Regions from separate parts of the Pseudomonas sp. CCI3.1 genome, predicted to be linked through region 1. Evidence: predicted binding sites of a transcription regulator. Region 1 holds the regulator's gene; the other holds the start of a gene.
What was found. The regulator FliA, encoded in region 1, starts transcription of late flagellar genes. The targets are predictions, from matches to a motif close to CTAAAGTTTNNNNNNNNNNNGCCGNTAA.
Positions count from the first base shown of each region.

Region 2: the regulator FliA is predicted to act here: its motif matches at 4,919-4,946, upstream of flgM (flagellar biosynthesis anti-sigma factor FlgM).

Region 1 covers NZ_JAVIWO010000001.1:1,403,797-1,410,865, forward strand. The annotation lists gene RGV06_RS06405 (chemotaxis protein CheA) at 1-915, opposite strand, end outside; gene RGV06_RS06410 (protein phosphatase CheZ) at 978-1,766, opposite strand; gene RGV06_RS06415 (chemotaxis response regulator CheY) at 1,787-2,158, opposite strand; gene fliA (RNA polymerase sigma factor FliA) at 2,361-3,101, opposite strand; gene fleN (flagellar synthesis regulator FleN) at 3,101-3,928, opposite strand; gene flhF (flagellar biosynthesis protein FlhF) at 4,048-5,364, opposite strand; gene flhA (flagellar biosynthesis protein FlhA) at 5,376-7,069, opposite strand, start outside.
Region 2 covers NZ_JAVIWO010000001.1:1,780,039-1,787,107, forward strand. The annotation lists gene flgE (flagellar hook protein FlgE) at 1-297, opposite strand, end outside; gene RGV06_RS08160 (flagellar hook assembly protein FlgD) at 327-1,052, opposite strand; gene flgC (flagellar basal body rod protein FlgC) at 1,068-1,511, opposite strand; gene flgB (flagellar basal body rod protein FlgB) at 1,515-1,922, opposite strand; gene cheR (protein-glutamate O-methyltransferase CheR) at 2,180-3,007, opposite strand; gene RGV06_RS08180 (chemotaxis protein CheV) at 3,020-3,982, opposite strand; gene flgA (flagellar basal body P-ring formation chaperone FlgA) at 4,061-4,831, shown strand; gene flgM (flagellar biosynthesis anti-sigma factor FlgM) at 4,983-5,309, shown strand; gene RGV06_RS08195 (flagella synthesis protein FlgN) at 5,361-5,828, shown strand; gene RGV06_RS08200 (flagellar brake protein) at 5,925-6,665, shown strand; gene RGV06_RS08205 (MFS transporter) at 6,736-7,069, opposite strand, start outside.

The sequences.
Region 1 (7,069 bases):
TACCGCTGCCGAGTCGGGGCTGAACTTGCCTTTGCCGTGCATCTCATCGAGCAGGGCTTCGAATTCGTGATCGCTGATCAGGTTCGGGTCGCCAGCCGGCTCCTGGGCAGTGGCTACGGTCTCGGCGACCGCAGCGCCCAGCGCTTCGGTGTTGAACGCCCCCTTGCCATGCAACTGATCCAGCAAGGCCTCGAATTCGTCGTCGGTGATTTCATTGCTGACTTCGGCTGCAGCTGCAGGCACTTCGTCAGGCACCGGGGCAACCACTGCGGTATCCGCAGAAAACTGGCCCTTGCCGTGCAACTGATCAAGTAGCAACTCGAACTCGGCGTCGCTGATTTCGTCACTGGCCGAGATGTCTGCCACCGCCACCGGTTCCGGGTCAGGCTCGACCGCAGCGGCCTTGACCGCATCGAGGGACTCCAGCAGCTGCTCAAACTCGCTGTCGGTGATATCGGTCACCGGGGCTACAGCCGCAGCCGCAGACACCGGCGCAGGCTCAGGTGCACCAACTGCTTGCGCGGCTGCAGGCTCGGCAAGACGTGCCAGCGCCGCCAGCAACTCGGGAGTCGCTGCAGTGATCGGGCTACGCTCGCGCACTTCGCTGAACATGCCGTTGACCGCATCCAGGGCTTCAAGCACCACGTCCATCAGCTCCGCGTCGACGCCGCGTTCACCCTTGCGCAGGATGTCGAAGACGTTTTCGGCGATGTGACAGCACTCCACCAACTCATGGAGCTGCAGGAAGCCGGCGCCCCCTTTTACAGTATGAAAACCGCGAAAAATTGCATTGAGCAGATCCGCATCATCCGGTCGGCTTTCCAGCTCGACCAGTTGTTCGGACAGCAACTCCAGAATTTCGCCGGCTTCAACCAGGAAATCCTGAAGGATTTCTTCATCGGCGCCGAAGCTCATGTACGTGCTCCTTGATATAGGCCCGCGACGCCAGGCAACAGCGCCCGCACGTCTATCGAGTCCTAAAAACCTAAACTGGACAGCAAATCGTCAACATCATCCTGACCGGATACGACGTCATTACGTGTATCGGCATGAATCTGCGGACCTTCACCCTTGGCCTGGTTTTTTTGCGAATTATTTTCAGCGCGCAGTGCATCACGGTCGTGTTCGATGCCGGCAAAGCGGTCCACCTGGCTGGCCATCAGCACCAGCTTGAGCAAGTTGCTTTCAACGTCGGTGACCAGTTGCGTCACACGCTTGATAACCTGACCGGTCAGGTCCTGATAATCCTGAGCCAGCAAAATGTCAGTGAGGTTGGCAGACACGACCTGGTTTTGCTCTTCACTACGCGTCAAAAAACTGTCAACTCGACGCGCCAGCTCACGAAACTCCTCGGCACCGATTTCACGGCGCATGAAGCGACCCCAGTCGGCACTCAAGGCCTTGGCGTCCTGCCCCAGGCCGTTGACCAGCGGCGTGCTGTTTTCCACCAGATCCATGGTGCGATTGGCTGCCGCTTCGGTGAGTTTCACAACATAAGCCAAGCGTTCAGTGGCGTCTGTGATCTGCGACACTTCTTCGGCTTGCGGCATGCTCGGGTCAATATGAAAATTGACAATCGCACTGTGCAGTTCACGGGTCAGTTTGCCGACTTCGCGATACAACCCGCGATCACGGGTCTGGTTAAGTTCGTGAATCAGCTGCACTGCATCGCCAAACTGACCTCTTTCAAGGCTTTCGACCAATTCGTGAGCATGTTTTTTCAGGGTCGACTCAAAATCGCCCTGTGTGGATTCTTTATGCTCCATAGCGCCCCCAAGGCAACCGATCAACCGATGCGATCAAAGATCTTCTCGATCTTGTCTTTGAGTGCGATAGCCGTGAACGGCTTGACCACATAACCGTTAACACCGGCCTGGGCCGCTTCGATGATCTGCTCACGCTTGGCTTCAGCGGTCACCATCAGCACCGGCAAGTGCTTGAGTTTTTCGTCTGCACGCACGTGGCGCAGCAGCTCGATACCGGTCATGCCGGGCATGTTCCAGTCGGTCACCAAAAAGTCGATGTGACCCAGATTGAGGATCGGCAACGCCGTGATGCCGTCATCCGCCTCGACCGTGTTGGTGAAACCAAGGTCACGCAACAGGTTTTTGATGATCCGCCGCATCGTTGAAAAATCATCAACGATGAGGATTTTCATGTTCTTGTCCAATTCGACCTCCAAGCAGTCTTAAACGCGTCCGGTCTGGGGACACGCCATTCAATCAATTCGTTTTCAAACACCGCCAGAATCGACTGTGGGAGCGAGCTTGCTCGCGATGCTGGCGGCGCGGTTTTTCTGATTCACCGTGTCGATCCCATCGCGAGCAAGCCCGCTCCCACAATAAGTACGCGTGTTCCCGTCAGTGCGCTCGCCACTGGCTCAAGCGTGCACGCAGTCGTGCGGCGCACTGGCTGTGCAACTGGCTCACACGGGACTCGCTGACCCCCAGCACTTCGCCGATTTCCTTGAGGTTCAATTCCTCGTCGTAATACAGCGCCAACACCAGTCGCTCACGCTCGGGCAGATGGGCAATTGCATCGGCCAGTGCGCCCTGGAAGCGCTCGTCTTCAAGGTCACGCGACGGCTCCGGGTGAGCACTTGCGCCATCCTCATGCAGCCCTTCGTGTTCACCGTCCTGCAACAAGTCGTCAAAACTGAACAGGCGGCTGCCCAGGGTGTCATTCAAGATGGCGTAATAATCATCAAGGCTTAACTGGAGTTCGGCCGCAACTTCATGATCTTTAGCGTCACAACCGGTTTTTGCTTCAATTACCCGAATTGCGTCACTGACCATCCGTGTATTGCGGTGGACAGAACGCGGGGCCCAGTCGCCTTTTCGCACTTCATCGAGCATTGCGCCACGAATGCGAATCCCGGCATAGGTCTCAAAACTCGCGCCCTTGGTCGCGTCGTATTTGCCCGACACCTCAAGCAATCCGATCATTCCGGCCTGGATCAGATCGTCCACCTGCACGCTGGCGGGCAAGCGCGCCAACAGGTGATAGGCGATGCGCTTGACCAAGGGGGCGTAGCGCTCGATCAGCTCGTACTGGCTGTCACGCGACGCCTTGCTGTACATGCGATAGCCGCTGGCGGTCATTAAAAGCGCCCCCCTGCTTGCTGCACCAGACGCTCGACAAAGAACTCCAGATGCCCGCGGGGGTTGGCGGGCAACGGCCAGGTGTCAACTTTCTGTGCGATGGCTTTAAACGCAAGGGAGCACTTGGAGCGCGGGAACGCTTCGTAGACGGCCCGCTGTTTTTGTACGGCCTTGCGCACGCATTCGTCATACGGGACGGCGCCCACGTACTGCAGGGCCACATCCAGAAAACGATCGGTGACCTTGGTCAGCTTGGCGAACAGATTGCGCCCTTCCTGCGGGCTCTGGGCCATGTTGGCCAATACGCGAAAGCGGTTCATGCCGTAATCGCGGTTGAGCAACTTGATCAGCGCATAGGCATCGGTGATCGACGTCGGCTCGTCGCAGACCACCAGCAGCACTTCCTGGGCGGCGCGCACAAAGCTGACCACCGACTCGCCAATCCCGGCCGCGGTGTCGATCACCAGCACATCCAGATTGTCGCCGAGGTCACTGAATGCCTGGATCAGTCCGGCATGTTGCGCCGGGCTCAAGTGCACCATGCTCTGGGTGCCCGAGGCCGCGGGCACGATACGAATCCCGCCCGGGCCCTGGAGCAAGACATCGCGCAGCTCGCAACGCCCCTCGACCACATCGGCCAGGGTAAATTTTGGGGTCAAGCCCAACAGGACATCGACGTTCGCCAGCCCAAGGTCCGCGTCCATCAACAGAACGCGCCTGCCCAGCTCGGCCAAGGCGATGGACAAGTTGACTGACACGTTAGTTTTACCGACGCCACCCTTGCCGCCGGTCACTGCGATCACCTGTACGGGATGCATGCTGCCCATGATCTTTTTTTACCTTGTCTTACTTAGACGCGGCTACATGCGTTGGCTGCCCGTTCCCGAATGGAACAAAACCTTCAGACCATCAGATGTAGGTACATTGCAACGTAATCTTGACTACCTCAACCTACCCGCTTGGGAGGGCTGTGGTAGATATCAGCGAACATATCGGCCATGGCTTCTTCGCTGGGTTCTTCCTGCATTTGCACACTCACTGCGCGACTCACCAACTGGTGACGACGCGGCAGGTGAAGGTCGTCCGGAATCCGTGGACCATCGGTGAGGTATGCCACCGGCAGCGCGTTACTGATCGCCAGGCTCAACACTTCGCCCAGGCTCGCCGTTTCATCCAGTTTGGTCAGGATGCAACCGGCCAGCCCGCAACGCTTGTAACTGAGGTACGCCGCCGTCAGCACCTGTTTCTGGCTGGTGGTGGCCAATACCAGAAAATTTCTGGCCTTGATCCCGCGCCCCGCGAGGCTTTCCAGCTGCAGGCGCAACGCCGGATCGCTGGCTTGCAAGCCAGCAGTATCCACCAGCACCACACGCTTGCGCACCAGCGGCTCAAGGGTCTGGCCCAACGACTGACCGGGGGCCACGTGGGTCACCGGGACGTTAAGAATCCGGCCCAGGGTCTTGAGTTGCTCCTGAGCGCCAATACGAAAGCTGTCCATGCTCACCAGCGCGATATTCTGCGCGCCGTACTTGAGCACATAACGCGCCGCCAGCTTGGCCAGCGTGGTGGTCTTACCCATCCCGGCAGGACCGACCATCGCGATCACACCGCCCTCTTCCAGCGGCTCCAGCTCAGGTGTGGCAATCATGCGCGCCAAGTGCGCCAGCAACATCCGCCACGCCTGACGCGGCTCTTCGATACCGGCCACTTGCGCCAGCAGATCTCGGGACAGCGGTCCGGACAGGCCGATACGCTGCAGGCGACGCCACAGATTGGCTTGTGCAGGCTTGGCATCCTGCAACTGGCTCCAGGCCAGCGAGCCCAGCTGCACTTCGAGCAACTCGCGCAAACCGTTGAGCTCATGACGCATGTTGTCGAACGCGCGCTGATCAATCGTCGGGGCGGCCGGCGCAGGCGCAGGGCGCGGTGGCTCTTCGAGCGTCGGTTCAATCAATGGCTCGGCGGCGGTCAGCGGCAGACCGGCAAACAGCTGACGGTTATCGCCCGCCTCGCCCTCACCGCGCAGACTCAACTCGGCCTGGGCCGAGACAATCCGCGACTGGGTCTTGCGCAGCTCTTCTTCGAGCTCAATGTTCGGTACACGGGGTGCCAGCGCGGACAGCTTGTAGTCCAGGGCCGCGGTCAACTCAACGCCCCCGGCAATCCGGCGGTTGCCAATGATGGCGGCGTCAGCCCCCAGCTCATCACGGATCAGCTTCATGGCCTGACGCATATCGGCGGCGAAAAATCGCTTCACTTGCATAAACCAAACCCTCAGCCGTTAGGGCCTACTGTCGCAACGATCGTGACCTGCTTGTTGTCAGGGATTTCCTGGTAAGCCAGTACATGCAGGTTGGGCACCGCCAGACGGCCAAAGCGCGAAAGCATCGCGCGTACCGGGCCTGCCACCAACAGGATCACTGGATTACCTTGCATCTCCTGACGCTGAGCCGCGTCAATCAACGAGCGCTGGAGCTTTTCTGCCATGCTTGGCTCGAGCAAAACGCCCTCTTCCTGGCCTTGTCCGGCCTTCTGCAAACTATTGAGCAATATTTGTTCCAACCTTGGCTCCAAGGTGATCACAGGCAGCTCAGACTCAACTCCTACAATGCTTTGCACAATGGCGCGCGACAAGCCGACCCGTACAGCGGCAACCAAAGCGGCAGTATCTTGACTCTTATGGGCATTATTCGCGACGGCTTCGGCAATACTGCGGATATCGCGCACCGGTACCTGCTCAGCCAGCAAGGCCTGCAATACTTTGAGCAGTTGGGACAGGCTCAGCACGCCCGGCACCAGTTCTTCGGCCAGCTTGGGCGAAGACTTGGCCAACAACTGCATCAACTGCTGCACTTCTTCATGACCGATAAGCTCATGGGAGTGTTTGTACAGAATCTGGTTAAGGTGAGTCGCCACTACGGTGCTGGCGTCCACTACGGTATAGCCCAGCGATTGCGCCTGGCTGCGCTGACTGACCTCAATCCACACGGCTTCCAGACCAAAGGCCGGGTCTTTGGTGGTAATGCCGTTAAGCGTGCCGAATACCTGCCCCGGGTTGATCGCCATTTCGCGGTCCGGGTAGATCTCGGCCTCGGCCAGAATAACCCCCATCAACGTCAGCCTATAAGCACTGGGAGCCAAGTCGAGGTTGTCGCGGATATGCACGGTGGGCATCAGAAAGCCCAGGTCCTGGGACAGCTTTTTGCGCACGCCCTTGATCCGCGCCAACAGTTGGCCACCCTGATTGCGGTCAACCAGCGGGATCAACCGATATCCAACTTCCAGGCCGATCATGTCGATGGGCGTCACGTCATCCCAGCCCAGCTCCTTGGTCTCTTGGGCGCGGGCAGGCGATGGCAACAGTTCCTGCTGGCGCTTGACCTCTTGCAGGGCCTGAACCTTGACCACGTTCTGCTTTTTCCACATCAGGTACGCCACGCCACCGGCCACTGCGGCCAGGCTGAGGAAGGAGAAGTGCGGCATGCCCGGCACCATCCCCATCACGGCCATCAGGCCTGCCGACACAGCCAGCGCCTTGGGCGATGCGAACATCTGACGATTGATCTGCTTGCCCATGTCTTCTGAGCCAGAGGCGCGGGTCACCATGATCGCGGCGGCAGTGGACAGCAGCAGAGAGGGCAGCTGCGCCACCAAACCGTCACCGATGGTCAGCAAGGCGTAGACCTTGCCGGCTTCGCCGAAGGTCATGCCGTGCTGGAAGATACCCACGGCCATACCGCCGATCAGGTTGATAAACAGAATCAACAGACCGGCGATGGCATCACCGCGTACGAATTTGCTGGCACCGTCCATCGAGCCGTAGAACTCGGCTTCCTGGGCAACTTCCTGACGGCGCATCTTGGCCTGGTTCTGATCGATCAGGCCGGCGTTGAGATCAGCATCGATGGCCATTTGTTTACCGGGCATGGCGTCGAGGGTGAAACGCGCGCTCACCTCGGAAATACGCC
Region 2 (7,069 bases), 380 kb from region 1:
GCTCAAGGAACCGTTGTCGCTCAGCACGAAGAAGCCGCTGCCCTGAATGCCCATGTCCAGCAGGTTGCCGGTGTTGTTGACGGCACCTTGACCAAAGTTTTGCGAGACCGCTGCCAGGTTCACGCCACTGCCGATGGTCTTGCTGCCGGTACCCAGTTTGTTGGCCGAGTAGATATCGGCGAACTCTGCGCGCGATGATTTGAAGCCGGTGGTTGCAGCGTTGGCGATGTTGTTGCCGGTCACGTCGAGCTGCTTGTTCGCCGCATAGAGGCCGCTAAGGCCGATATTGAATGACATGTTTCTCTCCTTGAGGCGTATGAGTCGGCTTAGAGGCCAATGGTCTGGACTTTGGATATGCCAATGCTGCCCAGGCCTGCGAGGTTGAGCATGATTTCGCCACCCGTCTTGCTCAGGGTCACGCTGTTAACCGTGGCAGGCAGGTAGGTGGTGAGCGCCGTCGTACCGGTGTCGGTTTTGCTCGATGCGGTGAAGGTGTACGAACCCTTGTCCAGCAGCACGCCGTCGTCGTCCTTGCCATCCCAGGTAAAGCCCGCGTTACCGGCCTTCTGGGTGCCCATGTCGATCGTGCGAACCACTTCACCGTCCGCATTGGTAATGCTGATCACGGGATTGGAGTTGGCGTCCTGGACCACCACGGTGCCGTTGAATGGTTTTTCGCTGGCAGGGTCTACGTAAGCTTCACCGGTTTGCACAATCACCGAGCGACCCACCAGGGACGAGGCCTGCAAGGCTTGCGAAGACTGGAAATTGCCCGAGAGAGAAGTCACCGTATCGTTAAGCGTGGTGATGCCTTCCAGGCTACTGAACTGGGCCAGTTGCGCGACGAACGCAGTGTTGTCCTGCGGGTCCAGCGGGTTCTGGTTTTTCAGTTGGGTAACCAGCAGTTGCAGGAACGCATCCTTGCCCAGCGCCGTGTTCCCGGACGCAGCCTTGGAGGCCGCCGCCAGACTGGTATCGGTGGTCTTGGCCTGGGCTGAGTTGGCAAGCACCTGGTTAAGGGTCATGCCGCTGGTGGAATCGGTCACACTCATTTGCGTCGCCCCTTATCACTGACCGAGGGTCAGGACCTTCTGCATCATGGTTTTGGCGGTATTCATCAACTCGGCGTTGGTTTGGAACGAACGGCTGGCAGAAATCATGTCAGCCATTTCTTCAACCACATTGACGTTGGGGTAGTACACATAGCCCTTGGCGTCTGCAGAAGGATGATTAGGCTCGTAACGGGCCTGAAGCTCGCTTTGGTCTTCAACCACACCCAGCACTTGTACACCTTGGCCTGCAGCGTCCTGGTTCTGGAACAGCGAGCCGCCGGTGGTGCTTTGCGCGCCTTCAAACACGGTGGCGAACACCGGATGACGGGCACGGTAGGTCTGGTCGATGCTCGAAGACACGGTGTCAGCGTTGGCGATGTTGCTGGCCACGGTGTTCAGACGCGTGGTCTGGGCGCTCATGCCACTACCGGCAATATTGAAAACACTGGATAGAGACATGAATTACTCCCCGCGCAGGGCCGACATCAGCCCTTTGAATTTGCTGTTGAGCAGGGTGAAGCTGGCCTGGAAGTTGACCGCATTCTCTGCGTAGTTCGATTGCTCCAACTGAGCATCCACGGTGTTCTGGTCGATCGAGGGTTGCATCGGGGTGCGGTACAGCAGCGACTCGTCGCCACTGCTCAGGCCCTGCGCTTCGATATGGCGAGTGTTGGTCTTGTTCAACGCAAAAGCGCCGCTCTGGTTTTTGTCGCTCTGTGCGGCGAGCACCGAGGCAAAGTCCAGATCCCGAGCTTTGTAGTTCGGTGTATCGGCGTTGGCGATATTGTTGGCCAGTACTTCAGCGCGCTGAGCGCGAAAGCCCAGGGCTTGCTCATGGATACCAAGCGCTTTATCGAAGCTGATGCTCATGTCGGAAAACCTTTGTGGGCTGACCTGAGAATGTGATTCAGGCTTTACATGACAGGGATAGAGCAAACCCCGTGCCAGTTTTTACAGCCCCGTATTTCAAGGGTTTGCCGGGATGCGGACAGCGGCAATGCCAGAAAAGCGGCAACGGCTGACCGCTGACTGCCGCTTTTCTGCCGCTTTTTATCGGACAACGCAAAACCGGTGGGAGCGAGCCTGCTCGCGAAGGCCGTTCGCGAGCAGGCTCGCTCCCACGGAGGTTACTTGGCCTGGTAGATGATGCCCGGGCTACATTGGACCATCTGGTAGTGATCCGGCAAGCCGTTGAGGGCTTCAGAGGCTCCCAAAAACAGGTAGCCGCCCGGCTTCAAGGTGCTGTGAATACGCAGCAGGATGTCTTTTTTCACTTCTGCCGAGAAGTAGATCAACACGTTGCGGCAAAACACGATGTCGAACTTGCCAAACCCTGCGTAGCTGTCCAGCAGGTTGAAGGAGCGGAACTCTACCCGGCTCTTGATCGGCGCCTTGAGCACCCAGCGCCCCGGCCCCTTGGGGTCGAAATAGCGCTGCAGGCGTTCGGGCGACAGACCACGGCCAATCGCCAGGTTGTCGTACTCGCCGGTTCTGCAAGTATTGAGCATCTGGGCCGACAGGTCGGTGGCAAAAATCTGCACCCCCGCTTTCAACTGCCCAAGATTGCTGCGCTCAAACTCGTCAATCGCCATCGACAACGAGTACGGCTCCTGCCCCGAAGAACAGGCCGCCGACCAGATGCGCAACCGCTGGCCCGGACTGGCCTTGATTTGCTCAGGCAGCACCTTGTTCTTCAATACTTCGAAGGGGTAGGTATCGCGAAACCACAGGGTTTCGTTGGTGGTCATGGCATCGACCACCTGTTCGCGCAGCCCGCTGCGCGGCTGGCTCTGGATACGCTGAATCAGCTCGCCCAAGGACTTGATACCTTGCTGCTCCATCAGCTTGTTGAGCCGACTGGAGACAAGGTACTGCTTGTTATCACCCAGCAAAATGCCACAGGCTTTTTCCAGGAAGACCCGGAACTGTTCAAAATCCAAATTAGCCGTCGACAAATGTCCTGCCTCTTAAATCGTTTTGACAGCCAGGGATGAGCCCTGGCTGTGGTCTGCTGCTTTGATCCGGTCAACTACCCGGGATGCCAGGTCATCTGGCCGGAACTTGGCCAAAAAGTCATCGGCACCGACTTTTTTCACCATCGCCTGGTTGAATACCCCGGACAACGAAGTATGCAGAATGATGTGCAACTTTTGCATCCGCGGATCGTTACGGATTTCAGCGGTCAGGGTGTAGCCGTCCATTTCCGGCATCTCGATATCCGAGATCATCATCAGAAACTCTTCAGACGGGTCCTTGCCCTCCTCCACCAGCTTGCGCAGGTAGTCCAGCGCCTGACGGCCGTCGTTCAGCGACACCACTTCAACACCGACCGTTTGCAGGCAACGGGCAACCTGCTTGCGCGCCACCGACGAATCGTCGACGGTCAGCACCCGCAATGACAGTGCCTTGCTTCGGGTTTCGACATCCACCACGCCATGGGTGATGGTTTCAGGTGATGGCGAGACTTCTGCCAGGACCTTTTCAACATCGATGATTTCAACCAGTTGGTCGTCCAGCCGGGTGACGGCCGTCAAGTAATGGTCGTTACCCGTGCCCTTGGGCGGCGGGTGAATATCTTCCCAGTTCATGTTAACGATGCGTTCGACCGAGCGAACCAGAAAACCCTGAGTCTTGGTGTTGTACTCGGTGATGATCACAAACGGGCTGCTTTGATCTTTCAGGGGGCCCGCCCCGGTGGCCATGGCCAGATCAAGAATCGGGATGGTCGCGCCTCGAATGCTCGCCACACCACAGACCACGGGATGGGATTTGGGAATCAAGGTCAGTTTCGGGCATTGAAGCACCTCCCTGACCTTGAACACATTGATCCCGTAAAGCTGTGGCCCATCCAGACGAAACAACAACAGTTCCAGGCGGTTTTGCCCGACCAGTTGAGTGCGCTGGTTAACCGCATCCATCATCCCGGCCATAGTCAGCTCCTCTTAAAAACTTCAAGTTTCATCACGCAGTTCCCGGTAAACGGCACGGGGCTTGCTTTTTTATCGGCCATGAACGCAAAAACGACAATTTCCTGCCACCGGCCCTTCCTTCAGACCCTGCGTCGCAGCTGTCTGAGTGTCCTGGCGGCTGGCACCCTGCTTGGCACAGGCACTTATAGCAAGGCTGATGCGTTTACGTCGCCTGAACAGCTTATCGGCGTGACCCAGGGCTTTCTTGAATTCACCGTTGAAGACTACCTGGCCACCAGCCAGACCGAAGGTCGATATCAGATCCAGGTCAACAACCTGGACCCCCGTCTGCGACTGGCCCACTGCGACAAGGAATTGACAGCCACCCTCGAAAGCCCGGCCCAACCCATGGGCCGGGTGATCGTGCGCGTACGCTGCGAAGGGCTCTCACCGTGGACCATCTTCGTTCCCGCTCAGGTCAAACTGTTCCGGGACGTGGTCACCGTCAATCACCCCCTCCAGCGTGGCAGGGTGATCGACTATGCCGATGTGACCTTGCGCGAGCGGGATATCAGCCTGATCAATCAGGGATACCTGACTGCCACTGAACTGGCGGTGGGTCAAAAGCTGCTGAGGCCCATGGTCACCGATCAAGTGCTGACCCTCACGCACCTGGAACAGGTTGCCGCCGTACGCAAGGGCGATCACGTGGTCATCAGCGCGCGTAGCGGTACATTAAGTGTCAAAATGCCCGGCGAAGCCCTGTCAGACGGTGGGCTCAGCGAACAGATACGAGTAAAAAACCTGAATTCCAAGCGTGTGATCCGGGCCCGAGTGACAGCACCCGGTCAAGTTGAAGTGGCATTGTAGGAAAGTTGGCATCAGTCTCTCTACTTTCCTACACTGTGGTTTGACGCAGATCAGTACAGTTCTGTGTGAAGCTATGATTAATCGAGCCTAAAGTTTTTCCGGGTATGGCCGAAAACATGGCAAGCGTCCAAATACCCCGAGGTTTTTCGTTATGGTCATCGACTTCAGTCGTCTTAACAGCGCCCCGCCCTTAACCGGCAGTACGCGCAGTAATGCAAATCAGGAAGCAGGCAGCGCCACGCAAGCGGCCCCGGCAAAAAACCCTGAACAAACCAGCGCCAGCGCCCCAAGCGGGGAGTCTGTACACCTCAGCCAAGAGGCTCAGCAGTTGCAGAAGATCAGCGACTCGTTGCGTGACCAACCTGCGGTCGACAAAAATCGGGTGGCAGAGCTCAAACAAGCCATCGCCGAAGGCAGCTATAAAGTCGACAGCAACCGGGTCGCCAGCAAACTGCTTAACATGGAAGCCCAGCGCTAGGCCCACACGGCCAGTGCCAGGCTTTTGGACGCTTAACTCCCAGAGCCGACTATGCACGACGAAAATTTACTGCAACTGATCAATGATGACCTCGCCCCCGCCGAGCAATTGCTCGGTCTGTTGCAGGACGAGTCCATCGCCCTCAAAGGCCGCGACATGCAGGTGCTGGAAAACATTCTGGCGCGCAAACAGTCGCTGATCATTTTGCTGGAGCAACATGGCCGCAAACGCAGCGAGATTCTGGCGGGCCTTGGTCTGGCCACCAACCGCAGCGGCCTCGAAAGCCTGGCCAGCCACTCCAGTGTGGGTGCGCAACTGCTCAGCCAGAGCGATGTGCTGAACCAGTTACTGGCCCAATGCCAGGCCGCCAACCTGATCAATGGACAGTCGATCCAGACCCAGCAGGCGATCACCGCCAACCAGCTGCGCATTCTCCATGGCGGCGAAGCCCCATCGCTGTATGACGCACGCGGCACCACCTCGATGCTCAACAAGCACCGCGCCTACAGCCAGGCTTGAACCTGTACATCCGCAGCCTGTAGCGAGACACGCACCATAATGGCAGAATGCCTCTTTTTTGCGTGTCGCTGTATTTTGTCTGGAGATTGACCAAACGTGTTCGACGCCCAAGATGCTCCGCAACCACCAAAGGTGCTGACCACCCCTTTGGAAATTGCCTCCAACCTGCGGATGCTGTTAGAGAGCCATGACCCGCTGATTATCACTTTTCAGGACCGTACCCAGCGCTTCCAAAGCTATGTGGTGGATGTGGACCGTGAGCGCAATACCATGGCTCTGGACGAAATGATCCCCCGTGACGGCGAGCGCTTTCTTGAGGCGGGCATACCGTTTCGGGTTGAGGGTTTCCACGACGGCGTGCGCATTGCCTGGGAATGCACCACGTTGCTGACCATTGATGATGCCAATCATCATCGCTGCTATCGCGGCGCGTTACCCCAGGAAGTGGTCTACCACCAGCGGCGCAATGCGTTTCGTGCAGCGTTGCGGCTGGCCAACCTGGTCAGCGTGGAAGTCGGAGGTGAAAAGCTCAATTCCCCGCTCAAAGGCAAGTTGCTGGACGTTTCAGCAACAGGCTGCAAATTGCGCTTTGAGGGTGACATCAGCCAGGGCATGCAACTGGGCCAGGTGTATGAGCGATTCAGCGCAGACCTGCCGTTCGGCTTGATGTCCACACCGGTCGAGCTGCGGTACCTGCACTTTGAAGAGCGGCTGAACATTACCTTTGCCGGCATGCGCTTTCACAACATCAGCGGCGCCGTTCAGCGTCAGGTCGAGCGTTTTGTGTATCAACTGCAGCGCGAAGCGCGCCAGTTTGATAAAGACGACGATTATTGAACTTGAGTGAACACTGCACATCCTGTGGGAGCTGCCTTCGCGAGCAAGCCCGCTCCCACAGGGAAAGTGTCTAGGGCTTGGGTTCCGTCTCTGGTTCCGGCTCCGGCTCCGGCTCCGGCTCAACGTTATCCACCATCTGATCCTGCACCACCTGCTCATCGACCCTAGGGTCAAGCGCCGCTACCAGCGGCGAGCTGGACATGCTGTCAGGCATTGCCACGTGATGCAGCGGCGCATCATCGACCTGGTGCAGGTTGGTCACTGCATTCGGACGAATTCGCCATACCAGGATCAAGCCGGCCACGCTGAAAAACGCGTAAAGCATCTGGCTGCCAAGCACCTTCATCAGCACCCCTGCCACCAGCGGTCCAACGCTTGCTCCAATGCCGTAGGTCACCAATAGC